DNA from 3 places in the Rhizobium sp. BR 317 genome. Region 2 is predicted to be linked to each of the others. Evidence: predicted binding sites of a transcription regulator. Region 2 holds the regulator's gene; each other region holds the start of a gene.
What was found. Region 2 encodes LexA, which represses DNA repair genes until DNA is damaged. Its sites were predicted from a motif close to TGTTCNNNNTGTGTTCNG; they were not measured.
Positions count from the first base shown of each region.

Region 1: QD357_RS06140 (helicase-related protein) is a predicted target of LexA. The motif match lies at 2,257-2,274, and genes of this name have one in related genera.
Region 3: recA (recombinase RecA) is a predicted target of LexA. The motif match lies at 2,039-2,056, and genes of this name have one in related genera.

Region 1 covers NZ_JARWLB010000003.1:221,256-225,497, reverse strand. Annotated here, with positions in the region: gene QD357_RS06140 (helicase-related protein) at 1-2,061, opposite strand, end outside; gene QD357_RS06135 (DUF3309 domain-containing protein) at 3,353-3,508, shown strand; gene QD357_RS06130 (YMGG-like glycine zipper-containing protein) at 3,554-3,808, shown strand; gene QD357_RS06125 (hypothetical protein) at 3,979-4,152, shown strand; gene QD357_RS06120 (beta-ketoacyl-ACP reductase) at 4,198-4,242, opposite strand, start outside.
Region 2 covers NZ_JARWLB010000001.1:277,223-281,464, forward strand. Annotated here, with positions in the region: gene QD357_RS01315 (mechanosensitive ion channel family protein) at 1-490, shown strand, start outside; gene QD357_RS01320 (DUF2721 domain-containing protein) at 536-1,087, shown strand; gene lexA (transcriptional repressor LexA) at 1,478-2,200, shown strand; gene QD357_RS01330 (ComEC/Rec2 family competence protein) at 2,181-4,242, opposite strand, start outside.
Region 3 covers NZ_JARWLB010000001.1:228-4,469, forward strand. Annotated here, with positions in the region: gene QD357_RS00005 (pseudouridine-5'-phosphate glycosidase) at 1-884, opposite strand, end outside; gene QD357_RS00010 (carbohydrate kinase family protein) at 922-1,875, opposite strand; gene recA (recombinase RecA) at 2,115-3,200, shown strand; gene alaS (alanine--tRNA ligase) at 3,454-4,242, shown strand, end outside.

The DNA of each region.
Region 1 (4,242 bases), on a different contig from region 2:
CAGCAGGGCGGGGACGAAAATGTGGTAGGCGCCGAAGCGGACGCCATAGCGGCGCATCGAGGCGCGCGCATCCTGGTCCAGCGACTTCACCTCTTCCGTGACGTCGCGGCGGAAGAGCACGCCAAGATTTTCGACGAGCTGGAAGGCCAGCCCCTTGGCAAGACCCTGCAAATCCTCGGCGCGCGACAGATCGTCGAGCGGCTTCAGCACCGTGCTGATATGATGGTTCACGAAGCGCTCAATACGCGCAGCGACATGATCGCGCGCATTGCCCGTCAATTGCTCGTCGGCGAGCAGGATGACGCGCGGACGCATGACGTGATCGCTGCCCGACAGCCGCGCCACAGGATCGCCAAGCCAACGGACGAGACCGTCCGCACTGATCGCCAGATCGCTGTTGCCGGCCGCATGGATACGGGCGGCCCGCGCCTCGAACTCCAGCGCCAGCGCCTTTTGCGAGGCGGTCTGGACGGCCTTCGCGTCCGGCCCCTCGGTTCCCGCGATTGGCGTGAACCGGAATCCGGTCAACTGTCCCACATGATGCCCCTCAACGAAGACATCCCCATTCACACTGATTTCAGCTTCCAGCATCGCATTCTCTCTCAGGCGCTTCATGAGCACAGATGTCCTGCGATCAACAAAGCGTTTCGTCAACCTTTCATGTAACGCATCGGACAATCGATCTTCGATTTCCCGCGTCTTTTCTTGCCAGTGTGTCGGATCGGCAAGCCAACCGGGCCGGTTCGACACATAGGTCCAAGTCCTTATCTGCGCGATTCGCGCCGAAAGCGTGTCGATCTCACCATCTGTCCGATCGGCGCGGTGCACCTGCTCGGCCAGGAAGTCCTCTTTTACCGTGCCATAGCGTACAAGGTCGGAAAAGAGGGTGGCGATAAGATCGGCATGCTGGGCGGGCGTAATCCGCCGATAGTCCGGAAGCGCACAGGCTTCCCATAATTTTTCCACTCGCGCCGGATTATTGGCAAGATCGGAAATTTCCAGATCGCGCGACAAATATTCCAGCGCCTGCTGATCGACCGATGGCAGCGCGCGTGTCAAGCCCTGCACACGCGGCGCGCTCTCAAGACTCGCCCGCAGCGATGCGATCGAGGAGAAATCGAATTCCTTGGTGCGCCACTGTAGCACTTTAACCGTATCGAACTCGTGACCTTCGATGCGCCGAACCAATTCATCGTCGAAGGGATCGACCTGGCCCGTGACACCAAAAGTGCCGTCCTTCAGATGGCGCCCGGCGCGGCCGGCGATCTGGCCGAGTTCGGCCGGATTGAGATTGCGGAACTGATAGCCGTCGAACTTGCGATCCTGGGCAAAGGCGACGTGGTCGACATCGAGATTGAGGCCCATGCCGATCGCGTCGGTCGCCACCAGATATTCGACATCGCCGTCCTGATAGAGCGCCACTTGCGCATTGCGCGTCCGCGGGCTGAGCGCGCCGAGAACGACAGCCGCTCCGCCGCGCTGGCGACGAATGAGTTCGGCGATGGCATAGACTTCATCGGCGGAGAAGGCGACGATCGCCGTGCGCTGCGGCAGGCGGGTGATCTTCTTCTGCCCGGCATAAAAGAGATGCGACAGCCGCGGCCGCTCGACGACGGTGATCCCCGGCAAAAGCTGCTCAAGGATCGGCCGCATCGTGCCGGCGCCGAGCAGCAGCGTCTCCTCGCGCCCCCGCAAATGCAGGATGCGGTCGGTAAAGATATGGCCGCGCTCCAGATCACCAGCGAGCTGCACTTCATCGATGGCGACGAAAGAGGCCCGCGTCTCGCGCGGCATGGCTTCGACGGTGCAGACGGAATAACGCGCATTCGGCGGCGAAATCTTCTCTTCGCCGGTGACCAGCGCGACATACTGCGCCCCAACCTTCTCGACGACACGCGTATAGACCTCGCGCGCCAGCAGCCGCAGCGGCAGGCCGATCACGCCGTTGCCGTGCGCCACCATGCGCTCGATGGCATAATGGGTTTTGCCGGTGTTGGTGGGTCCGAGCACCGCGGTCACGCCGCGTCCGCTCAGGATCATTGGCTGCGAAGTCTGAGTCATAGGTCCATGCATGGGCGAGAAACCACTGTCTTCCGATCAGCAAGGTCCCCAAGGAAGAAAAGAAGAGATGACGACCATATGTGACAAAGGCAAGACCTGATTCAAAAAACAACGGCCGCAATATGCGATTTTATCTTCGGCAGGTTCAACCAAGAGCTACATTCTCCCTACATCCCACACGAGTCCTGTCGAGTGGGGAACAGCTTGAGAACGAATCGGCGACGAATCGCTGACTCCGTTTAGTTCCGCTTCTGTTCACTACTATATATGGATTTTGATTCGCAAATGCCCACCAGATCGTGAATCGCCATTTGGACCGCTTTTTCACATGAATCATGAGTCAAGCGACGAGTCCGGCGGAACGATGCCCTCACACAAGAACATGGTTAACCGTTTGTAAATTTGGCGAATTTCTCAGAACAAGACCCGAATGATTTCGGCATTAAGATTCGGGCCAAAGCCGGAACGAATCGGCGACGAATCGCTGACTCCCATCAGTTCCGCATCCGTTCTCCACAATATCTAGTGTCTTAGCCAACGAAATACACAGGACTCTGCAGGGTTGAAGCGCCGAATCACGTCGAATCGTGGATTGCAATTAACCTTTGAGCGAAACGTAATATAAAAAGCTCACAATTTCGCGTGGTGATTGAATCCGTTAACTTATCGATCAAAGCCGGAACGAATCGGCGACGAATCGCAGATCAACTCATGTACTGTATTTGTTCACGGCTAGATATAGCGTTCGGATGAGGAAGCTCATCCAAATGGGGAATGACGCAACAAAGGAGGTAGAAAAAAAATTGCGCGGTATTAACCATTTCGACCGGGATAGTACCACTTTTGGGCGATGAGGCCTAAATTCCCTCTCCTAAAGAGGTAGGTCCTTCCGGGACGCAATCCCTGCCGCCGTTAACCAAAGCCCAAATGCAGAACGAATCGCTGACGAAACACGGACACGTCCGCTTTCTCGTTTCGTTCACCGCAACATATTGTATTTAAAGCAATTTTTAACCATATGCGGAACTCGTTGTTATGTATTCTCCGCATGACGCCGATGCCTACGTTAACATTTTGACTCGACATGCCGGCTCATCTTCATGTCTTGTTATTTCTGAGCCGGAACAATTTCTCGTGAAATAAGTTTCTATCGACAGCGGCATTGGTGCGCTCCTATTCGCCAGGAACGGTAGATAAGGACGCACCGGCACTTGTAATCTAGCGCATCTATCCGCCTGCGTGCGGTCGCTCTGGCGGGATGCTCTAGGCGCTGGACGCGGAGGAATACGCCATGCTTGGTACAGTACTGCTCGTGATTTTGATTCTATTGTTGATCGGAGCGCTCCCGAACTGGGGTTACAGCCGAGGTTGGGGTTACGGTCCATCGGGTGGTCTCGGACTGGTTTTTGTTATCATTCTCATTCTGCTATTGATGGGCCGGATCTAATCCGGCCGATATTGTTGAAGACCTCACACACTAGGGAGCAATGCTATGAAGAAAATTATCGTCGCGATCGCCCTTGTCGGAGCACTTGCTTCGTGCACGGCAACGGAAAAGGGGACAGCCATCGGCGCCGGAACCGGCGCGATCATAGGCGGCGTCGCCAGCAATAGCTGGGGCGGCGCCGCAATCGGCGCCGTCGCCGGTGGTGCCGTCGGCTACCTGATCGGCCGGTCCCAGGAGCGCCCAGGCTATTGCATCTATCGCGACCGCAACGGCCACCGCTATGAGGCTCGTTGCCGCTAAGCGCTTACACGCAAGGATCGATTTCCTTCAGCCCGATCATCAACGCTTCGTTGACGATCGGGCATGAACTTTATCTTTCGAAAATTTCGGGCCGATTTTCTTAAGACGAACACTCACATCCACGCCGGTTTCGGGGGATCGCGTCAACGTTTTTTGAAAGGAACGGCACCATGGCCGAATTCATCGCGAGCGCCGCGGCGCTCACACTTCTCGGCACCACATTTTATGTACTGGGTCATGCCGTACGAATGCGGGAGAAGGAAATGCGCCGCGTGGCCCTCGAGGCCGTCGTTTTGGAATTCAAACCCCGGCCGCAGCAGCCCAGGAATTCAAGCCGGCAATGACTGCCGGGCATTCCCGGCAATCATCCGCCACGTCATTCCATCAGCTCAAACGAAGAACTGCCCGCCATTGGCGCTGATGGTCGATCCCGT
Region 2 (4,242 bases):
CAGCCTGCGTTCCGTCAGGCTTCGACATCATCGCGGTCCGGTGTTCACGGTTCCCTTCGGCGAACTTGGCGCCGTTCAGAACATGAGCCGTGACTGGGCGATCGATAAATTCATGCTGCGGGTTCCGTTCAACACCGATGTCGCCAAGGCGAAGAAGATCGCCAAGCAAATCGGAGAGCAATTGAAGGAAGATCCGGAAATCGGCCCGCAAATCCTCGAGACCCTGAAAATGAAGGGCGTCGAGCAGATCGGCGACTTCGGTATCGAACTGAGCTTTGCCTTCACCGTCCTTCCCGGTCGGCAAACCTATATCCGGCGGCGCGCCTACACCATGATCCGCGACGCCTTCATGGAAAACGGTATCGAATTCGCTCAGCCAACCGTCCAGGTGGGCGGCGAGGAGAAATCCGACACCGCAGCCGCCGCTCTGACAATGCACAAAAAGAGAACCGCTGAACAGTTGGCACAATCGCCGGCGCCACCGACGTAAAACATTCGCGTGAGATCAGCCACGGCCTCACGCTGACGTCCTTCCTTGCCGAAGCAACACCCCGAACCTGATGCGGATGACGTCGGAAAGGAGATCGAGCGTGCTGAACGACCAGCTAACGTCTGCTGCCGCGCACGTTATTCAAATAGCGCTGACGCCGGTCTTTCTGCTGGCCTGGCCGGCACCGCCGGGTGCCTCAATGTTTTCTCGGCTAGGCTCGCCCGCGTCTCGGACCGGGTCAACAGCCTTTTCGAACGGGTGACTTCGGAGGACCCGGATGAAACGCGGCTGCTGCAGCTCTACTATCTGCGGCGGCGGACATTGGCGCTTGAGGTTGCCGTCCTGCTCGGCACGGCATCGGGCATGTGCACATGCCTTGCAACGCTCGGCCTCATGGGCGGAGCGATTCGCCAGCAATTTCGCGAGCAGCTACTGCTGTGGTTCTTCGGCCTTGCCGTCATCGCGCTCATGGGCGCTTTCGTGGCCTTTCTCTTCGAGATGATTCTGGCCGGTCGCAGTATGCTAAAGCAGATCGCCAACGACCGCACCCTGCTCGAGCATACGCACAGGAGTTCGAGTAAGAGCCCAACCTATTGAATTTCCATCCAATATTACTAGAATCGTCGCCGATCCCAGCCCCGCGAAAATTCGATCCTTCCTGTTCGATCTACAGTTTGTTCTCCTTCGTTCGGAGAGCATCGCTCTCCAAAGAGACTATTGAGCAAACAACGTGGCTTTTTATCGCTTTTGAGATGGACCGCTCCTGATCGCAGAAATCACATTTAATCGTATTCCATATACATATCAGTACCTTAGTCTGTATGCGTCGAGAAAATCCGTCAGCCCAGGACCCGTTCTGTTCCCATTTATTTGAGACACTTACAAAATATTCACCAAAATTTAAGGACTTGCGGAACACATATGGAACATATAGTGTCCGTTCTGGATTTGTTTCACGACACCTTCTCAGTCCCGAGGTTCAAAACGATGTTGACGCGCAAGCAGCAGGAACTGCTTCTCTTCATTCACGAACGCATGAAGGAGTCCGGCGTTCCGCCATCTTTCGACGAGATGAAAGATGCGCTGGACCTCGCGTCAAAATCTGGCATTCACCGTCTCATCACGGCTTTGGAAGAGCGCGGTTTCATCCGCCGTCTGCCGAACCGGGCCCGGGCGCTGGAAGTCATCAAGCTGCCGGAGGCCTATAGCCCGAGCCTGCAGCCACGCCGCGGCTTTTCGCCAAGCGTCATCGAGGGTAGCCTTGGCAAACCGCAACTTGTGCCGCCACCCGCTCCCGCCAAGCCGGTAAGTGAGGAAAACAACAGTTCGGTCTCGGTCCCCGTCATGGGCCGCATCGCCGCCGGCGTTCCGATCTCGGCCATCCAGAACAATACCCATGACATCACCGTTCCCGCCGACATGCTCGGCTCCGGCGAGCACTATGCGCTGGAGGTCAAGGGCGACTCGATGATCGATGCCGGCATCTTTGATGGCGATACCGTCATTATCCGCAACGCCACGACCGCCAATCCCGGCGACATCGTCGTCGCTCTCGTCGATGATGAAGAGGCGACATTGAAGCGCTTCCGCCGCAAGGGAGCTTCGATCGCGCTTGAGGCCGCTAACCCGGCTTACGAGACCCGTATTTTCGGGCCGGATCGTGTGAAAGTGCAAGGCAAGCTCGTCGGCCTCATTCGCCGCTATCACTGACGGGTGACACCGGTGCGATCGGCGCTCCGAAAGTACCGGTTCGCCAGTCATAGGCGCGATGAAGGCTCCATGGCCGCGTTAGATTTTCAAACGCCGCCGTTATTACCGGTTTCTCGGCGCCGAGGTTCATTTCGATGGACCCAGTCCGGCGAAGTGTTACGCCCGTAAAAAGCATAGCGCCGGAGCGGCAGCGATCAAGCCGCAGCCGTATGGGTGTGACGACGATATTGGCGGTATCGCAGGCCGGAGCGAGATAAGCAGCGTCTTCAATGGTGACAAGCATGTCGCCATTCTCCAGCATTGCCACGCACCAAGCCCCTTTCTGGCAGGCGAAACCGCCCTGCCCGGCATTGTCCAGTGCCGCATCCATCGCCTTTCGAACGGCGGTCTGTTCGTCGGAACTCAAGCGGCGATGCTTGTCCGATTTGCTGATTTTAGGGAGCTGGCTGTCGGGCGGAAGCATCGCAGGCGGTTGCTGCTCGGTGATCGCCAGGGCTCTTTGCCACTGCTCGAAGATGAAATCGGGCGGTTTCTCACGGTTGGTCGTCAACGCACCGTTTCGCAGCAAAGCGACCAGCGTACCGTCCTCGGAGATCATCAGATCGGGTTTCGGAACACCGGGGCTGAGGGCCACGACTGCGACCGAGCCAATGATCAAAAGCGCACCCGCATGCCGCAGCCATGTTTTGAGCAGGGTCATCAGCAAGAAGCCGACTATGACCGTGGGAAATAGCCAGACCGGTAGTCGGCCAAAGGGAATATTGCCGCCCCAGGCGGCGACCGTTTTGGCAACGACGATGACGGCATCGAGTCCCGCGCCGGTGATCTGCCAGAAAGGAGCATCGACGCCAAACGGCATCAGCATTGTAGCCGCCATACCAAAAGGCATGACGACAAAGGAGACGACCGGCATGGCCGCCAGATTGGCGACAAGACCATATGTCGCCAAGCGGTGAAAATGCTCTATCGAGAAGATCGCGGTCGACGCGCCGCCGATAAAGGAGGTCGACAATATGCCTCCGAAGAAGCGCGAGACGAAGAGCAGCGGACGCAGGAGCCGGAACCGGGAGAGAACGCTTTCCCGATGCGGTCGCCTCGTCCAGAGCGAATAACCGGACACCAATGCCAAGGTCGCCGCGTAGGACATCTGGAAACTTGGTCCGAGCGCCTGTGACGGTGACAGAATGAGGATGACGATCGCCGACAGTGCTACGTTTCGGAGGCTGAGGGATGGCCGGTCGAAGAGCACGGCAACCAGCATGATCGCCATCATGATGAAAGCGCGCTCTGCCGATACGCCGAAGCCGGAAATGAAATAATAGGCTGTCACCGTGACCAGCGCGCCGAAGGCTGCGATCTTCTTCGTTGGCCAGGCCTGGGCCACGCCGAAAAACAGGCTGAGGGCATAACGCAGGCCGACATAAAAGATGCCCGCGGAGAGCGCCATGTTCAGGCCGGAGATGGCAATGATATGCGCAAGACCTGAGGTCCGCAGCGCTTCCGTCGTCTCATCCGAGATCGCTCGTCTCTCATCGGTGACAAGCGAGGCCGCAAAGGCGCCGGTGTCACCGGGCAAAAGCATCCTAATCCTGTCGCCGATGCTGCTGCGCAAACGCGCGAGCCAGATATCCGCCTTATCGAAAAACGATCCCTGAGCAACATCACTGGTCGGTGATAGTAGCGTCGGCGTTCCGTAGGCAAAGCCGTTCGCGCCGGTGCCATCGAAATAGGCGCTGAAGGCGAAATCGTTGAGACCGGGCAAGGCGGGTCCGGCCGGTGGCGTCAGCCGCGCCCTGCCTTGAATGCGATCCCCGAGTTCAAAGGGCTGGAGCTGTTTGCGCACGAAAATGGTGATCTGCGCCGGAGGCCGGCGAACAGCCGGCTTTTCCGTTGCCTCGAGAGCTACGACATAGCGCCAACGCCCCTTATCGTCGGCCTCGCGCCGTTCGATCCGCCCGGTGATCGTAGTCGTCACCGCAGAGTCGAGCATCACCGTCGACGCGCGCCAGGTTTCGCATTGCGCCAAAGCCATGCCGGAGCAG
Region 3 (4,242 bases), 280 kb from region 2:
TTGTTTTCGACCAGCGCGATATTGGTCTTCAGGCTGCGGCCGTCCGTGATGTCGAAGATGGTGCTGAGCAGATAGGGGGTGACTGCCTTGCCGGCGATCTCGTCGCGCTCGGCGCTATCCAAGGCGCGTTCGATGTAGATTTCCATCTCCTCGCGCGGGATTTCATCGGCTTCCGGCACGGGATTGGCGATCAGCATGCCGCCGTTGATGCCGAGCTGTTCACGCGTTGTCTGGAAGTTGGCGATCGCGGCCGGGCTGTTCAGCGTCAGCGGGCTCGGCAGGCCGGAAGAACGCGACCAGAAGGCGGGGAACTCGGCGCTGTCGTAGGTGACGACGGGTACGCCGCGAGTTTCGAGCACTTCCAGCGTTTTCGGAATATCGAGGATCGCCTTGGCGCCGGCGCAAACCACGATGACATCGGTGCGCGCTAGCTCTTCCAGGTCGGCCGAGATATCGAAGCTTTCCTCGGCGCCGCGATGCACGCCGCCTATGCCGCCGGTCGCGAAAACCTTGATGCCGGCGCGCGCCGCGGCGATCATCGTCGCGGCGACCGTGGTGGCGCCCGTGCGGCGCTCGGCAATCGCGAAGGCGAGGTCGGCACGCGACACCTTCATCGCGCCGCTGGTTTGGGCAAGCGCTTCCAACTCTTCAGGCTCCAGGCCGATATGCAGCACGCCGTGAATGACGGCGATCGTTGCCGGCACGGCGCCTTCCTGCCGGATGATGGCCTCGACGCTGCGCGCCATATCGATATTGCCGGGATAGGGCATGCCATGGGTGATGATGGTCGATTCCAATGCCACCAACGGCGCTCCGCGCAATTTTGCCGCAGCAACCTCCTTCGAATAGGAGATCGGCAGCAGGGGAGAAATAGGCTTGCTCATGGTTGTATCCGATTGGCTGAGATGGGAGATGCGAAATTCATGGGTTTAACGACAAGATAGCGGCTTCGGGAACAAGAGCCAGCATTGCGTTCAGAAGCTCGGGCGAAAGATCCTCCGCCGTGGCAAAAGGTGATTGCACGGTGATCGCGGCTGCCGCTGCCCCGTGGCGCGCGGCCTCGCTAAGATCGTGACCGGCGAGCAGGGCGGCGAGAACGCCGGCGGCAAGCGAATCGCCGGCGCCGGTGACATCGGCGACCTCATCGACGACGGGCGGCTGCAGGCTGATGGCGTCGTCACCGGAGAAGGCAATCAACTCGCGTTTGCCACGCGTGATGACGCCGCCCTTGAGGCCGAGCGCTCGCAGCCCGGCGACCCAACGACGCGGATCGTCCGGACGGCTCTCCGTCAGCGCCGCGGCTTCGGCCTCGTTCAGAAAAAGATGGCCGATACCGGCAAGGCAAGGCTTCAGGCGCATCACCTTGGCTGGGGAAATCGCGATGGCGGCTAGCGGTTTGCTGTTGGCGGCAGCGCGCATCGTGATGGCAGCCAACGTTTCTTCCGGCAGATTGGCGTCGCAAAGGATGAGATCGGCGGCTTCGAAGGCGTCACGGATGGCGCGGACCGCAAGCCGGCGCGGAACGAAGAGCTTGTAGAGTTCCATGTCGGCAAGCGCGATCACCAGATTGCCGTCGCGCTCCAAGATCGCCGTATAGCTCGGCGTCTTGCGGTCGAGAAAAACGAAGGGCTTGTCGTCGACGCCGGCATTGAGCGCCGCCTCCGCCACCATCTCGCCGGCCGCATCGCCGCCACGCGGCGAGATCAGCCGTACATCGAAGCCGAGGCGGGCCAGATTGCGTGCCGCGTTGAAGCCACCGCCGCCCGGTTCCTCGAACCAGGCGCCCGGGTTGCTGGCCCCCGGCGCCGTCTCGCCGAAGATGCGGCCGCGCCGGTCGATATGGGCACCACCCAGAACAAGAATCTTCTTTGCCATCCCGATCTCCTCAGCGGTTCCAAAGGCGAATCGAGCCGGGGAATTTTTCGCGCAGAATGCCGGACAAGGGCACGTAAGTGCTTGCTATGAAAGAAGAAAACAAATGTAGAACGGAATTCATTTTACCTTTTTCTTTCAATTGCTTGTTGTGCTCTTGTAGCATGAGAACAAATAGAGTACACAATTCTCATCAGCGGCGACATTGCTTGAGCGGCTTCAATAACCTAAAGGTGGATCGGATGTCTCAGAATTCTTTGCGGCTTGTAGAGGACAAATCGGTGGATAAAAGCAAGGCACTTGAAGCGGCACTCTCTCAAATTGAGCGGTCGTTCGGCAAGGGCTCGATCATGAAGCTCGGCTCGAACGAGAATGTGGTCGAAATCGAAACAGTTTCCACCGGCTCTCTGAGCCTCGATATCGCGCTCGGCATCGGCGGCTTGCCGAAGGGGCGTATCATAGAGATCTACGGACCGGAAAGCTCGGGTAAGACGACGCTGGCGCTGCAGACCATTGCAGAAGCCCAGAAGAAGGGCGGCATCTGCGCCTTCGTCGACGCCGAACACGCGCTCGATCCGGTCTATGCCCGCAAGCTCGGTGTCGACCTGCAGAACCTTCTGATTTCGCAGCCGGACACCGGCGAACAGGCGCTTGAAATCACCGATACGCTGGTGCGCTCCGGCGCCATCGACGTTCTCGTCGTCGACTCCGTTGCCGCGCTGACGCCGCGCGCCGAAATCGAAGGCGAAATGGGCGACAGCCTGCCGGGCCTTCAGGCTCGTTTGATGAGCCAGGCGTTGCGCAAGCTCACGGCTTCGATCTCGAAGTCCAACACCATGGTGATCTTCATCAACCAGATCCGCATGAAGATCGGTGTCATGTTCGGCTCGCCGGAAACGACGACTGGCGGTAATGCGCTGAAGTTCTATGCCTCCGTCCGTCTCGACATTCGCCGTATCGGCTCCGTCAAGGAGCGCGAAGAGGTGGTCGGCAACCAGACCCGCGTCAAGGTCGTCAAGAACAAGATGGCGCCTCCCTTCAAGCAGGTTGAATTCGACATCATGTATGGCGAGGGCGTTTCCAAAACCGGTGAGCTGATCGATCTCGGCGTCAAGGCTGGCATCGTCGAGAAGTCCGGTGCCTGGTTCTCCTATAACAGCCAGCGTCTCGGTCAGGGTCGAGAAAACGCAAAGCTCTTCCTGCGCGACAATCCGGATCTCTCCCGTGAGATCGAGCTGTCGCTGCGCCAGAATGCCGGTCTCATCGCCGATCGCTTCCTGCAGAATGGCGGACCTGATGCTGATGACAGCGACGCCGCGGACGCGTAATTTCCGCGAGCGATTTCAGGACTGATCAAGACTAAAATTCAAAACCGGCCGTATTGTCCAAGGGATGTGCGGCCGGTTTTGCTTGTGCGGCTGGACAGGGCCGGGAGCGGACGATAAAAGCCACTGGATTTATTAAATTTTGCCAGCGCGTGATCCCGAAAAAGTGCGAAGCGGTTTTTGAACAGGATCATACTAGGTGAAGGAACATGAGCGAGACGAAATCTCGCTCGAGGCAAGGACTGAAGGGCCCAATATGAGCGGTGTGAACGAAATCCGGTCGACCTTTCTCGACTATTTTAAGAAGAACGGCCACGAGATCGTACCGTCGAGCCCGCTTGTTCCGCGCAATGATCCGACGCTGATGTTCACCAATGCCGGCATGGTGCAGTTCAAGAACGTCTTCACCGGCCTGGAGCAGCGCCCCTACAAGACGGCATCGACGGCACAGAAATGCGTCCGCGCCGGCGGCAAGCATAACGACCTCGACAATGTCGGTTATACCGCCCGTCACCACACCTTCTTCGAAATGCTCGGCAATTTTTCGTTTGGCGACTATTTCAAGGAGCGCGCCATCGAGCTTGCCTGGAACCTGATCACCAAGGAATTCGGCCTCGATGCCAAGCGGCTGCTGGTGACGGTCTATCACACCGACGACGTTGCCTACGATCTTTGGAAGAAGATCGCCGGTCTCTCGGACGACAAGATCATTCGCATCGCCACCAGTGACAATTTCTGGGCCATGGGCGATACCGGCCCCTGCGGACCGTGCTCGGAAATCTTCTACGATCATGGTGATCATATCTGGGGCGGCCCTCCTGGCTCGCCGGAAGAGGATGGCGACCGCTTCATCGAGATCTGGAATCTCGTCTTCATGCAGTTCGAGCAGATCACCAAGGAGCAGCGGGTCGACCTGCCGCGCCCGTCGATCGACACCGGCATGGGCCTCGAGCGCGTTGCGGCTGTGCTGCAGGGCAAACATGATAATTACGATATCGACCTGTTCCGCGCGCTGATTGAAGCTTCGGAAGAGGCGACCGGCGTC